DNA from 4 places in the Pseudomonas sp. TMW 2.1634 genome. Region 2 is predicted to be linked to each of the others. Evidence: riboswitches for the same ligand, from Rfam matches in the RefSeq annotation. Region 2 holds a riboswitch; each other region holds the start of a gene.
The links. Region 2 has a riboswitch for cobalamin ahead of cobO (cob(I)yrinic acid a,c-diamide adenosyltransferase). Riboswitches for the same ligand answer to the same signal wherever they lie in the genome.
Positions count from the first base shown of each region.

Region 1: it holds a riboswitch for cobalamin, as region 2 does, so the genes downstream of both, BFC21_RS05640 (ABC transporter substrate-binding protein) here and cobO (cob(I)yrinic acid a,c-diamide adenosyltransferase) in region 2, are expected to answer to the same signal.
Region 3: it holds a riboswitch for cobalamin, as region 2 does, so the genes downstream of both, BFC21_RS06610 (CbtB-domain containing protein) here and cobO (cob(I)yrinic acid a,c-diamide adenosyltransferase) in region 2, are expected to answer to the same signal.
Region 4: it holds a riboswitch for cobalamin, as region 2 does, so the genes downstream of both, cobW (cobalamin biosynthesis protein CobW) here and cobO (cob(I)yrinic acid a,c-diamide adenosyltransferase) in region 2, are expected to answer to the same signal.

Region 1 is NZ_CP016849.1:1,186,610-1,189,988, reverse strand. It holds gene BFC21_RS05650 (MFS transporter) at 1-354, shown strand, start outside; gene BFC21_RS05645 (DUF1624 domain-containing protein) at 460-1,617, shown strand; cobalamin riboswitch at 1,650-1,849, shown strand; gene BFC21_RS05640 (ABC transporter substrate-binding protein) at 1,964-2,977, shown strand; gene BFC21_RS05635 (iron ABC transporter permease) at 2,974-3,379, shown strand, end outside.
Region 2 is NZ_CP016849.1:5,224,031-5,227,409, forward strand. It holds gene BFC21_RS24820 (sorbosone dehydrogenase family protein) at 1-1,053, opposite strand, end outside; cobalamin riboswitch at 1,181-1,425, shown strand; gene cobO (cob(I)yrinic acid a,c-diamide adenosyltransferase) at 1,505-2,116, shown strand; gene BFC21_RS24830 (cobyrinate a,c-diamide synthase) at 2,127-3,379, shown strand, end outside.
Region 3 is NZ_CP016849.1:1,415,693-1,419,071, forward strand. It holds gene BFC21_RS06600 (response regulator) at 1-1,010, opposite strand, end outside; gene BFC21_RS06605 (response regulator) at 1,175-1,540, shown strand; cobalamin riboswitch at 1,691-1,903, shown strand; gene BFC21_RS06610 (CbtB-domain containing protein) at 1,999-2,187, shown strand; gene BFC21_RS06615 (CbtA family protein) at 2,199-2,900, shown strand; gene BFC21_RS06620 (cobalamin biosynthesis protein) at 2,897-3,322, shown strand.
Region 4 is NZ_CP016849.1:1,122,191-1,125,569, reverse strand. It holds gene cobN (cobaltochelatase subunit CobN) at 1-428, opposite strand, end outside; gene cobW (cobalamin biosynthesis protein CobW) at 432-1,502, opposite strand; cobalamin riboswitch at 1,596-1,777, opposite strand; gene BFC21_RS05370 (glycosyltransferase) at 1,978-3,276, shown strand; gene cobF (precorrin-6A synthase (deacetylating)) at 3,301-3,379, opposite strand, start outside.

The DNA.
Region 1 (3,379 bases), 1.5 Mb from region 2:
AAGCATTTTGTATGGCCGCTGCTGGCACTGGGGGCACTCGCGTTCTTTTGCTCGTACCTGCTGGGGTCTTCGCACTTCTGGCTGTCGTTCGCCCTGCTGACCCTGGCAGGGGGCGCGTTATACGCACCCTACGGGCCGTTTTTCGCGCTGATCCCGGAGATTTTGCCGGCCAACGTGTTTGGCGGCGCCATCGGCCTGATCAACGCCTGCGGTGCGCTGGGGGCCTTTGTCGGTTCGTGGATCGTGGGCTACCTGATCGGCCTGACCGGCAATCCGGGCGCAGCCTATATCTTTATGACCGCCGGGGTGCTGTCTTCAGCACTGCTGATGGCATGGGTGAAAGTGCGGCACTAGACACCCCGCCGACATTTGCGAATGTTTCTCGAAGGGATGACAGGGCAAAGAGGAATGTTATACAGTATCAATACTATATAACATTCCCTTGCCAGCGATCCCTCAATGACTGCCACTGCCCCTCCCTCACACCAGCGCCTGCTGTCCATCGATGCCCTGCGCGGGCTGGTTATCCTGTTTATGCTGCTGGACCACGTGCGCGAAACGTTTTTCCTGCACCGCCAGGTGGCTGACCCGATGAATGTCGAGATCACCGACCCTGCCCTGTTTTTCAGCCGTACCCTGGCCCACCTGTGTGCGCCGGTGTTTGTCTTGCTCACCGGCCTGTCGGCTTATCTGTATGGCGAAAAGTATCAGGGCAAGCGCGATGTCTCGGCGTTCCTGTTCAAGCGCGGGCTGTTTCTGGTGGTGCTGGAATTCACCCTGGTCAACTTTGCCTGGACTTTCCAGTTGCCGCCGTCGGTAATCTACATGCAGGTGATCTGGGCCATTGGCGTCAGCATGATCGCCCTTGCTGCCCTGGTGTGGCTGCCGCGCCCGGTGCTGCTGGTACTCGGCCTGGTGATCATCGCCGGGCACAACCTGCTCGACACCCTGCATTTTGCACCGGGGTCAGTGATGCATGTGCCTTGGGCGATTTTGCATGATCGTGGCTGGATTGAGGTGGGCGACAGCTTGCGCATGCGCACCTCCTACCCGGTGTTGCCGTGGATCGGCGTGATTGCACTGGGCTATTGCCTGGGGCCCTGGTTTGCCCGCTGCGCCCCGGCGGCCTTGCGCCAGCGCTATCTATTGCTCGCAGGCAGCGGTGCCCTGCTCGGTTTTGTTGCGCTGCGTTTGTACAACGGTTACGGCGAGGCGCCCTGGGGCAGCCATGCCGAGACCACACAAACCTTGATGAGCTTTTTCAATATCACCAAGTACCCGCCTTCCCTGCTGTTTCTGGCCCTGACCCTGGGCGTGGGCCTGTTGCTGCTACTGGCTTTTGAGCGGGTACAACAACGCAAGTGGATCAGCACCCTCGCCGTATTTGGCGCAGCCCCGATGTTTTTCTATTTGTTGCATCTGTATGCACTCAAAGTGCTGTACCTGGCCTGCGTCGCCCTGTTTGGCCTGAATCAGGCCACCTATTTCGGCTTCGACAGCATCGGTGCGGTATGGTTAACGGCAGTGCTGCTGGCCATTTCGCTGTACTTGCCGGTTCGCTGGTTCGCCAATTTGAAAGCCCGACGCCGGGATATCACCTGGCTTAAGTATTTCTGATTCTGACCGCGGCCCCATTAGCAAACAAGATCGATTATCATCCCACCGCCGGTCCCCCCACGCGGGGGGTTAAAAGGGAATCCGCAGTGCTGTTACAGCACCCAACGGAACTGCCCCCGCAACTGTAGATGACGAGCCTGCTCCGTGTTTGCCACTGGGATAACCCCCGGGAAGGCTGGAGCCAGGTGATGACCCATCAGTCAGGAGACCTGCCGGCAAAGTCCACAAACTAACCGGCGGGGTGTCCGGGGAGGCATCCTGCTTAGTACTGTTGCTGCAGCAGAACCGATGATGCATTCCCGACCGTGCACCTGTGCCCCGTGTACGATCAAATGGAGATTGCATCATGCTGTTGCACCGTGTTGTTACCCTCATGGCCACCCTGGCGTTGCCGGCACTGGCCCATGCCGCCCCCACGCACTACCCCCTGAGCCTGCAGAACTGCGCCAGCCCGCTGACATTCGAGCATGCCCCGAAAAGCGCGGTAACCATCGGCCAGGCCGGCACCGAAATGTTCTATGCCCTGGGGCTGGGCGACAGGCTGGTGGGAACGTCACTGTGGTTCAACGATGTACCTGTGCAATACCGGGCACAAAACGACAAGGTTGAGCGCCTGGCCGACAACGACCCGAGCTTTGAAGCCGTCATTGCCAAGCGCCCGGAGCTGGTGGCCGTGCAACTGGAGTGGATGGTGGGGCCGCAGGGGGTTGTGGGTACCCGTGAGCAGTTTCACGAACTGAACATCCCCACCTACCTGATGCCTTCGGATTGCGAAGGCAAGGACAACCTGGTCGGGGCCGACGGCACACGCCTGCAGCCGTTCAGCATAGACAGCGTCTACAAGAGCATCAGCCAGCTGGCCGAGATCTTCGATGTGCAGCAGCGCGGCGAACAACTCAACAGCCAGCTCAAGGCAAGCCTGGAAAAATCCATCACCTCACTCAAGGGCAAGGACCTGAGTTCCACCAGCGCATTGTTCTGGTTCTCCAGTGCAGACATGGATATTGACCCTTATGTTGCCGGGCGCAAAGGCATCCCCGACTTTATGCTCAACACCCTTGGCGTACGCAATGTCGTGGAGTCCGATGAGGAGTGGCCGACCGTTGGCTGGGAAACCCTGGCCAAGGCCAACCCGACGTTTCTGGTGATCGCACGCATGGACCGCCGACGTTTCCCGGCGGATGACGTCGAGAAAAAACTGGCGTTCCTGCGTACCGACCCGGTAACCCGCACTATGGATGCCGTGAAAAACAACCGCATCATCATCCTCGATGCCCATGCGATGCAGGCCAGCCTGCGCCTGTTCGACGGGATCGAAACACTCGCCACTGCCATCCGCCAACACGACCTGCCTAAATGACTGCACGCTTGCTACTGGCCTTGGCAGCCTGTGTTGCACTGTTACTGGCAGTGCTCGCCGGAGTGGCCATCGGTGAAACTCCGATCGCACCCGGTGTCGTGCTGCAGGTTCTGGCCAACAAGCTGTGGGCCGCCGGGCATGTGCTGGACCCGATCGACGAAGGGATTGTCTGGAGCTACCGCCTGACCCGAGCCCTGGTGGCTGCGGCCTGCGGTGCGGGGCTGGCCACCTGTGGCGTGGTGTTGCAGTCGTTGCTGCGCAACCCGCTGGCTGACCCCTACCTGCTGGGGATATCCGCCGGTGCTTCGACCGGTGCCGTACTGGTGGCAGTACTGGGGTTGGGCGCGGGGGCGCTATCACTGTCGGCCGGGGCCTTTGCCGGAGCCATTTGCGCCTTCGCCC
Region 2 (3,379 bases):
CAATTTACTGCCTTCGGCAAAACTCAGGCCCAGCGACGCCGTGTGCGGGCCCACGGCGTAGTCCGGGGCAATGGCCTTGGCCACCAGTTCGGGGTTTTGCGGGTTGACCCGTGCATCCACATGCTGGCCGTAATAGCTGTAAGGCCAGCCATAGAAGCCGCCATCCTGCACTGACGTGATGTAGTCGGGCACCAGGTCGCTGCCGATCTCGTCTCGTTCGTTAACCGCAGTCCACAGCTTGCCGGTGACTGGTTCCCAGGCCATGCCGTTGGGGTTGCGCAGGCCGGAGGCAAAAATGCGCTGGCTGCCAGTGGCCGGGTCGATTTCCCAGATTGCAGCGCGACCTTGTTCCTGGTCCATCCCGTTCTCGCCCACGTTGCTGTTGGAACCGACGGTTACATACAGTTTTTTGCCGTCGGGGCTGGCGATCACGTTTTTGGTCCAGTGATGATTCAGCGGCCCGCCGGGCAAGTCGGCGACCTTGACGGGTTGGGCGCTGATGCGGTCTTCGCCGGGTTGATAAGGGAAGCGCAGCAGCTTGTCGGTGTCTGCGACATACAGATCGTTGCCCACTAGCGTCATGCCAAAGGGCGAATTCAGGTTTTCGATAAATACGGTGCGGGTTTCGGCCACGCCGTCGTGGTCCGCATCGCGCAGCAAGGTAATCCGGTTCGCGCTCGGCACACCAGCCCCGGCGCGGGCCATGACCTTGTCCGCGATCCAGCCCTTGATGCCCTTGCTGTCATCCGGTTTGGCCGGCGAGTTGGTTTCGGCTACCAGCACATCGCCATTGGGCAGCACATAGAGCCAGCGCGGGTGGTCGAGGTGTTCGGCGAAGGCGGCTACCTTCAGGCCCGCAGCGGCGGTGGGTGTGGCGCCATTGGCCCAGCCGATCGCCGGGGCGATATTGACGGTGGGGATCAGGGTCTTGTTGGGTTCGGGCAGTTTCGGCGATGGGCCGGTGCCATCCGCCACTTGCAGGGTCGAACTCTCACCGCAGGCAGCCAGCCCGACCGCAAGTACGATGACAACAGCGTGCTGGGGCTTGAGCATATGAATCTCCATGAGGTTTTGGTCTTGTCAGTCATAGAGAAGCGTAGCGGGTTAAAGGTTCAGCCCGGGCGCCGGATTAAGCCCTTTGTCGGCAGCTTTAATTGACGCTCCACCCCCAACCCTCTAACCTTCGCGGCTTGTTTCAGGTGCTCTGTGGCCATTGGCCGACAGGGTGAAACAGGGAAGCCGGTGAGGGCGTGTTTGACCCACACAACCGCCACGATCCCGGCGCTGCCCCCGCAACGGTAAACGAGTCAATACCACGCTCAGTGCCACTGTGTTTTTTGCACGGGAAGGCGCGTGGACAAGGGCTGCTCTCGCCGAGCCGCCCGCTTGTGAGCCCGGAGACCGGCCTGATCCATCCACCACTCTCGCGGCGGGCGATGCAGTGTGTTGTTCAAGAATCCCCCCGCCTCCCGTTTGCATTATCAAGCCCCAACGGAGAGCTGCCATGAACGAATCCCCCGAACGCGACGAACGACATCAGGCGCGCATGCTGCGCAAAAAAGCCGTTATGGACGAGCGTATTGCCAGCTCGCCCAACGAGTGCGGGCTGCTGCTGGTATTGACCGGCAACGGCAAAGGCAAAAGCAGCTCCGCCTTTGGCATGCTGGCCCGGGCTATGGGTCACGGCATGCAGTGTGGCGTGGTGCAATTTATCAAGGGGCGCAACAGCACCGGCGAGGAGATTTTCTTCCGCCGCTTCCCCGAGCAGGTGCGTTATCACGTCATGGGTGAAGGCTTTACCTGGGAAACCCAGGATCGCCAGCGCGATATCGCCGCCGCTGAAGCGGCGTGGGAAGTGTCCCGCGAGATGCTGCGCGACCCGTCCATTGGCCTGGTAGTGCTCGATGAGCTGAATATCGCGCTCAAGCACGGTTACCTCGACCTGGAGCAGGTGCTCGCCGACCTGCAAGCCCGCCCGCCCATGCAGCATGTGCTGGTCACCGGCCGTGGCGCCAAACCTGAACTGATTGATCTGGCCGATACCGTGACTGAAATGGGTGTGGTCAAACACGCTTTTCAGGCCGGGATCAAAGCCCAGAAAGGCATCGAATTGTGAGTGTTGAAGTATGAGAGCGTCACGTCATTGCCCGGCGGTGTTGATCGCCGCGCCGGCTTCCGGTCAGGGCAAGACCACGGTTACCGCCGCTTTGGCCCGGTTGCATCGCAATCAGGGGCGCAAGGTGCGGGTGTTCAAGTGCGGCCCGGATTTTCTCGACCCCATGATCCTCGAGCGCGCCAGCGGTGCGCCGGTGTATCAGGTGGATTTGTGGATGGTGGGAGCCGAGGAAAGCCGTCGCCTGCTGTGGGAAGCTGCCGGTGAGGCGGACCTGATCCTGATTGAAGGCGTGATGGGGCTGTTCGACGGCACCCCTTCCAGCGCCGATCTGGCGCGGCATTTTGGCGTGCCGGTGCTGGGCGTGATTGATGGCACCGCAATGGCTCAGACCTTTGGTGCGCTGGCCCTGGGCCTGGCGCGCTATCAGCCGGACTTGCCGTTTGCCGGGGTGCTGGCCAACCGCGTTGGCACCGTGCGCCACGCTCAACTGCTTGAAGGCAGCCTGACCGAAGGCTTGCGCTGGTATGGCGCGCTGTCCCGCGAAACCGGGATCGAGCTGCCCAGCCGTCACCTGGGGCTGGTGCAGGCCAGTGAGCTGAATGATCTGGATGCTCGCCTCGACGCGGCGGCCAATGCCTTGGCCAGCACCTGTGAGGTAGCGCTGCCACCGCCGGTTGAGTTCGCCGCGCCTGAGCCGGTGGCTGTCGAGCCGCTGTTGGCCGGGGTGCGGATTGCCGTAGCCCGCGACGAAGCCTTCGCCTTTACCTACGGCGCCAGCCTGGCGTTGTTGCGTGACATGGGCGCCGAGCTGGTGTTCTTCTCGCCGATCCGCGATACCGCCTTGCCCGAGGCGCACAGCCTGTATTTACCCGGTGGTTATCCTGAATTGCACCACCTTGAACTGTCGCGCAATACGCCGATGCTGGAGGCGATTCGCGCCCATCACGGCGCCGGCAAGCCATTGCTGGCCGAGTGCGGCGGCATGCTTTACCTGCTCGATGCCCTGACCGATGTTGACGGTCAGCGCGCCGAACTGGTGGGGTTGCTGGCAGGGGAGGCGACCATGCAAAAGCGCCTGGCGGCCCTGGCGTTGCAAGCCGTGGACATGCCCGAAGGGCTGTTGCGCGGCCACACCTACCATCACTCGCTGACCAGCACTGCGCTTGAGCCTATCGCTCGCGGCCTGAGCCCCAACGGCGGGCGTGGCGCCGAAGCGGTGTATCGCGAAGGGCGGATGACCGCTTCTTATGTACACTTTTACTT
Region 3 (3,379 bases), 1.7 Mb from region 2:
CCGGAAGTGACCTTGAGGGTGTAGTCGGCTGGCACGTTGTCCAGGCGGATCAAGGTATCCTGCTGGGCAGCCTGCCCGACAATGCCCTCGTCGTTGTGGATCAACTGGTCCTGGGCTTCCTGCTCGCGGGAAAAACCATAACTGGCCACACGCTTGAGGCCCCCGTGATCTTCGCGGACATAAACGGCGGCTACCACCGACCCCAGGTACTGGGCACAGAACTGCAGGATATTGCGCCCCAACATGTTCAGGGTCAGGCGGCCCAGCACCTGCTCCGCCAGTTCGGTCTGGCCGTTGCGTAGCCAAGCCTGCTGTTCGAGGCGCTGCGCGGCCTTGATCTGCGACTCGAAGGCATTGTTATAACTGCTTGAAAGTGCAAGTAAATCACGACGCCCGATATAAGCCAGAAAACCGCTCAGGCCCAGTACGAAAACCAGATACAGGCCAATGCTGACAATGGTGGTGCGGCTGACATCTTCACTGCGCGCAACCCGCAACTGCTGCTCCATTTGAATGAAGTCGTCATATTCCTTGCGAATTTCATCACTGAGGCGCTTGCCCCGGCCAGCCTGCACCGCCGAGCGGTAATCGCCGTCCTGGCGACGCAGTTCGACCATCGACTGTGCGTAGGCATTCCACTCTTCCTGCAGGGCCTCGAGGCGCTTGAGGCGGTCAACTTGCTGCGGGTTGTCGCTGACCAGCTCCTGCAAGCCCTTGAGCTGCACATTGATCTGCGGCTTGGCCACGGCGTAGGGGTCGAGGAAGTGCTCGTCCCCGGTAATCAGGAAGCCGCGCATGCCGGTTTCCAGATCGACCGTCAGGCGCACGGCCTCATTGGCATTGCTGATGACCCGGTCACTGTGTTCGACCCACCTGATAACCGACAGCAGATAGCTGACCATGACCACAAACAACGCGGCACTGAGCACGCCAACGGCCAGGGGCAAACCGATATTGCGGCTCAGGAGCTTGCGAAAGCTTCGCTCATCAATTGATGCAGGTGAGTTCATTTTCAGGCCCGTGGACTGTCATAAAAAACCGGAGTTTGCCGGATTATCGAGTAATAGTTCTATTTTCTTGCTTTCAAAGCAGATTTTACGCGCATACAAAGGCAGGTGAAGGCTATCCTTGCTGGCTGCGAGAACACGCTCAAATTTTTATCGGGATCACGATTATGTCCGCAACACCCTCCACTATCCTTGTGGTCGAAGACGACGCCATTGTTCGCATGCTGATCGTAGACGTGCTGCAAGAGCTGGAGTTCAGTGTGCTTGAAGCTGATGGCAGCGAGCGCGCCCTGGAACTGCTTGAGGATACGGCCCAGACTATCGACCTGCTGATGACCGACGTGGGTTTGCCGGGCATGGATGGCCGGGCGCTGGCCAGCAAGGCCCGGGAACTGCGCCAGCAATTGCCGGTACTGTTTGCCAGTGGTTATGCCGAGAGCCTGGAGATTGCCGAAGGCATGGCGGTAATCGGCAAGCCCTTCTCCATTGACCAACTGCGTGCCAAAGTCAAAAGCATGTTGGTGAACGCCTAAGAGGTCTGTGGGAGCGGGCTTGCTCGCGATCGTCTCACTGCTGTGTGCCTGCAAGACCGCCTTACCCGCATCGCAGGCAAGCCTGCGCCCCCATAAAAATCAAAAGCCAGGCATGCCTGTGCAATTGACGGCCCCACAGCGCTGTGTTTTCCTACACATCTTGTATCAGGTGCCCTTCACAGGGTGAAACGGGAAACCGGTGCGTCAGGCGTTTTGCCCTGACAAGTCCGGCGCTGCCCCCGCAACGGTAAGCGAGAGAAACATCACGTCCACTGTGCCGAAGGCATGGGAAGGAGATGTTTGCAGGCTCAACCTACGAGCCCCTCGCAAGCCCGGAGACCGGCCTGATTATTTCGAATAACAAACCCGCGGTGGGCGGGCGCTGTTAAACCCTGCGGGCTTCGTTCGCGGGGTTTTCTTGCGCTTTGCTGCCCGTCGTCCGACCCGAGGCAAGCGCCATGTCCGTCAGCACCAGCCGTACCCATTCCGCCGCTACCAGCACTACCCAGAGCCAACGCATCGTCGCCGCTGTCGGCGCTGCCGTGCTGGGCGCGTTCCTGGTGTACTTTGCCGGGTTCTCCCATATCGACGCCGTTCACAACGCCGCCCACGACACCCGTCACAGCTCCGCCTTCCCGTGCCATTGAGACTGCCTGCCATGATCAAGCGTATCGCTCAAACGGCAGGCTTTACCGGCCTGCTGGCCGCCCTGCTGCTGACCCTGCTGCAAAGCCTGTGGGTCGCCCCGCTGATTTTGCAGGCCGAAACCTACGAAAAACCCGCCGCCAGTGAAATGCACGAGCATGCCGACATGGCCATGCCTGCGCATGAGCACGACGCCGAGGCCTGGGAACCGGAAGACGGCTGGCAGCGCGTATTGTCCACCACAGGCGGCAATCTGGTGGTCGCGGTGGGTTTCGCCCTGATGCTGGCGGGCCTGTATACCTTGCGCGCCCCGACCCGCACGTCCCAGGGCCTGCTCTGGGGCCTGGCTGGCTATGCCGTGTTCTGCCTGGCACCGACAATGGGCTTGCCACCAGAACTGCCGGGCACTGCCGCGGCGGACTTGCTGCAACGCCAGCTCTGGTGGGTCAGCACTGCCGCCTCGACGGCCGTGGGCATTGCCCTGCTGGTGTTTGGCCGGCATTGGGCACTGAAAGTGCTGGGCGTGGCAATTGTGCTGGTGCCACACCTGTTTGGCGCACCGCAGCCGCTGGTACATTCCAGCCTGGCACCCGAGGCACTGGAGTCGCAGTTCAAGATTGCCGCACAACTGACCAACCTGGCCTTCTGGCTGGCCCTGGGCGTGATCAGCGCCTGGCTGTTCCGCCGCAAAGCTGAAGGCCAATACTCGGCATGACGGCCACTCGCACAGCGCCAATCCTGGTGATTGGCCTGGGCTGCCGCCGGGGGTGCAGCGCGCAGGCGCTGCGGGCGCTGATCGAACAATCACTGGCCCGGGCCGGGCTTGCACTCGATGGGGTGCAGGCCCTGGCCAGTATCGATCTCAAGCGCGACGAACCGGGGCTGGTGCAACTGGCAGCGCAACTGGGCCTCGGGCTTGAGGTGTTCAGCGCGGCACAACTGGACCGGTATGCTCCGCAACTGAGCCATCATTCGGCTATTGCCTACGAGCAAACCGGCTGTTTTGGCATTGCCGAAAGTGCTGCCCTGGCGCTGGCCGAACAACTCGCTGGCGCACCTGCCAGCCTGCTGATCACACGCCAACATACGGCCGAAGCAACCTTTGCATTGGCCTGTGCCCGGCAAAACCCGCGATAATCCCCCGCCTCACTATGAGCGTTGTTCAAGAACAGCTCTACCTCGACCCTTTCAAGA
Region 4 (3,379 bases), 1.4 Mb from region 2:
TGGCGCAAAAAGTGCCAGAGCCGCTCAGCCTGCTCGGCGGGCACAGTGCCCAGGGCGCTGAGTTCAGGGTCGGGACGGTCATCACCGGGCACCAGGATCAGGGTCACGCCACGCTCGGCCAGTTGCACCAGCCGCTCAATGCCGTAGCGCCAGTAGCCGATACCACCGTGCAACGACAGCAGAATCACCTTGGCGTGTTGCAAGACCTCATCGACATAAAGGTCGACCGAACCGTGGTTTTGCACCTGCATCGGGTTGGCCAGACGCAGGCTTGGATAATCTTCAGGCAACTGCTGCGCCGCTTCGGCCAGCAGGGCCAGGCTTGAATCACCGCTGCACAGGATCACCAGCTCGGCGGGGGTCTGGCCAAGGTCGGCAATATTGTCGTCCGCTACAAAGCCGCCGGGCTGGGTCCTGAGCAAATGCATGGTTTAGACGCTCAGCGCTGTACGCAAGGTGGATTCGAGCAGGGCCGCATCCAGGTCCTGGCCGATCAGTACCAGTTTGGTGCTGCGTGCCTCGTCGCGGCCCCAGGCGCGGTCGAAGTGCTTGTCAAAGCGCGTGCCCACGCCCTGGATCAGCAGGCGCATCGGCTTGCCCGGGATCGCGGCGAAACCCTTGACCCGCAGAATGCCATGTTTGACCACCAACGCGGTCAAAGCGTCCATCAACAGGCGCTCTTCAGCTTGTGGCAGTTCGATGGAGATGGAATCAAATGCATCGTGGTCGTGATCGTCGTGGTCATCATCGCCATCGTGATGATGGTCGTGGTGGCTGTGACGGCCATCAATATGGTCTTCAGACCCCGCGCCCAGCCCCAGCAACACGTCCAGTGGCAAGCGACCGCTGCTGGCTTCAATGACTTTCACCGCCGGTGGCAGTTCTTCAGCGACTTCGGCGCGCACTTTGGCCAGGTCTTCAGGGCTGATCAGGTCAGCCTTATTGAGGATCACCAGATCAGCGCTGGCCAGTTGGTCAGCAAACAGTTCGTGCAGAGGCGATTCGTGGTCCAGATTAGGGTCAAGCTTGCGCTGGGCATCGACTTGATCCGGGAAGGCCGCGAATGTGCCAGCGGCCACGGCCGGGCTGTCGACCACGGTGATCACCGCGTCAACCGTGCAGGCGCTGCGGATTTCCGGCCACTGGAAGGCTTGCACCAGCGGTTTTGGCAGGGCCAGGCCCGAGGTTTCGATAAGGATATGGTCGATATCGCCACGGCGCGCCACCAGTTCGCGCATCACCGGGAAGAACTCTTCCTGCACGGTGCAGCACAGGCAGCCATTGGCCAGCTCGTAGACGCGGCCATTGGCCTCTTCTTCGGTGCAGCCGATGGAGCATTGCTTGAGGATTTCGCCGTCGATGCCCAGCTCGCCGAACTCGTTGACGATTACGGCAATGCGCCGGCCCTGGGCGTTGTCCAGCATATGGCGCAGCAAGGTAGTTTTACCCGAGCCAAGAAAGCCGGTAACGATGGTGACGGGGGTTTTGGCCAGTGTTTTCATCGGATGCCCTTTGGCAAAACGGCGGGCATACGGGACGACGACCGCAGGCAGTGCGCGGTCAGTCTTCGCCACCGGATCACCCCGCCCGGTTGAAGTAAGAATCTGTCACGAGGCAGGTCTCCTGGCTTACGGCTGATACCTACCTTGCGCCTTCCCGCCTGTTTGGCAGTGGCAGTGCAAGATCAATGACCGTTTACAGTTGCGGGGGCAGCCGCGGCATACCGCGTTCCCTTCTTAGCTTCGCGCTGCGAAGAACCTCGAACGCGCAAGGCTACGCAGTGCTTTGTAACAGGTCAATGCGCAGCTGTGACCCATCGACTGTGGGAGCGGGCTTGCTCGCGATGGCATCACTGCGATCTGCCCGCAAAACCGGGGCGCCTGTATCGCGAGCAAGCCCGCTCCCACACAGGAATTTCGTTGCACATGTGTTCTAATTGCCGCCTTTTTTCAGCCACAGTGTTTCAAGGATCTGCCCATGCCGTCCACCCGCCCCACCCGCGTCCTGATTATCGGCTACGTGTGGCCCGAGCCACGCTCTTCGGCGGCAGGCGGGCATATGATGCAGATCATCGAAAGCTTTTTGCAGCGCGGCTGGCAGATTACCTTCAGCAGCCCGGCCGGCATCGGTGAGCACAAGGCCGATCTGGCCGGCCTGGGCATCGACGAAGTCGGTATCGAGCTCAACAACAGCAGTTTCGATACCTTTATCAGCGAGTTGGCCCCCGATATCGTGCTGTTCGACCGCTTTATGATGGAAGAGCAGTTCGGCTGGCGCGTCGAGAAGCACTGCCCCGACGCCCTGCGCGTGCTGGAAACCTCCGACCTGCAAAGCCTGCGCGACGCCCGCCAGCAACAGCTCAAGGCGCGCCTCAAAAGCAGTGCCGAGCTGGATGACTTCAGCAGCCTGTTCGCTCCGGCCCGGCGCGACACGTTTGAGCAGATGGCCGGCACCGACCTGGCCCAGCGGGAAATCGCCGCGATCTACCGCTGTGACCTGAGCCTGATGATCTCCGAGTACGAAATCGACCTGCTGGTTGAGCACTTCAACGTGCCCAGGGCCCTGCTGCACTGGTGCCCGCTGATGGTCGACAGCGTGCCCGCCACGTTTGTGCCTTTTGAGCAGCGTCAGCACTTTCTGAGCATCGGCAACTTTCGCCACGCGCCCAACTGGGATGCCGTGCTCTGGATGAAAGCCACTGTCTGGCCACTGATTCGCCAGCAACTGCCCGGCGCGCAACTGCATGTCTACGGCGCCTACACCCCGCCCAAGGCCACGGCGCTGCACAACCCGGCGCAGGGTTTTCATGTACTCAACTGGGCCGAAGATGCCCTTGAGGTGATGAGCCATGCGCGTATTTGCATGGCGCCGTTGCGCTTTGGTGCCGGGATCAAGGGCAAAATTGCCGACGCCATGCTCTGCGGCACGCCCAACGTCACTACGCCGGTAGGCGCCGAGGGCATGCATGGCGACCTGCCGTGGGCCGGAGCCATCGAACAGAGCGCCACTGCGATTGCCACGGCGGCTGTACACCTGTATCAGAACGCCGAAGCCTGGCATCAGGCCCAACAACACGGGCAGACCCTGCTGGCGCAACGCTATCTGCAAGCCAGCCACGGCCCGGCCCTGGTTGAATGCATCGAACGTTGCCGCACCGGACTGGAACAGCACCGGCGCAACAACTTCACCGGGGCGATGCTGCGCCACCACCAGCACAAGAGCACCCTGTACATGGCGCAATGGATCGAGGCCAAGAACCGCCCGCACACTCTTTGAACCACTCGGGACTAGCCCGCTGGGTCAATGACTGGTGCGCCTCAACAGATAGGTATCCATGATCCAGCCCTTGCGTAGGCGCGCCGCTTCGCGGACCTGCTTG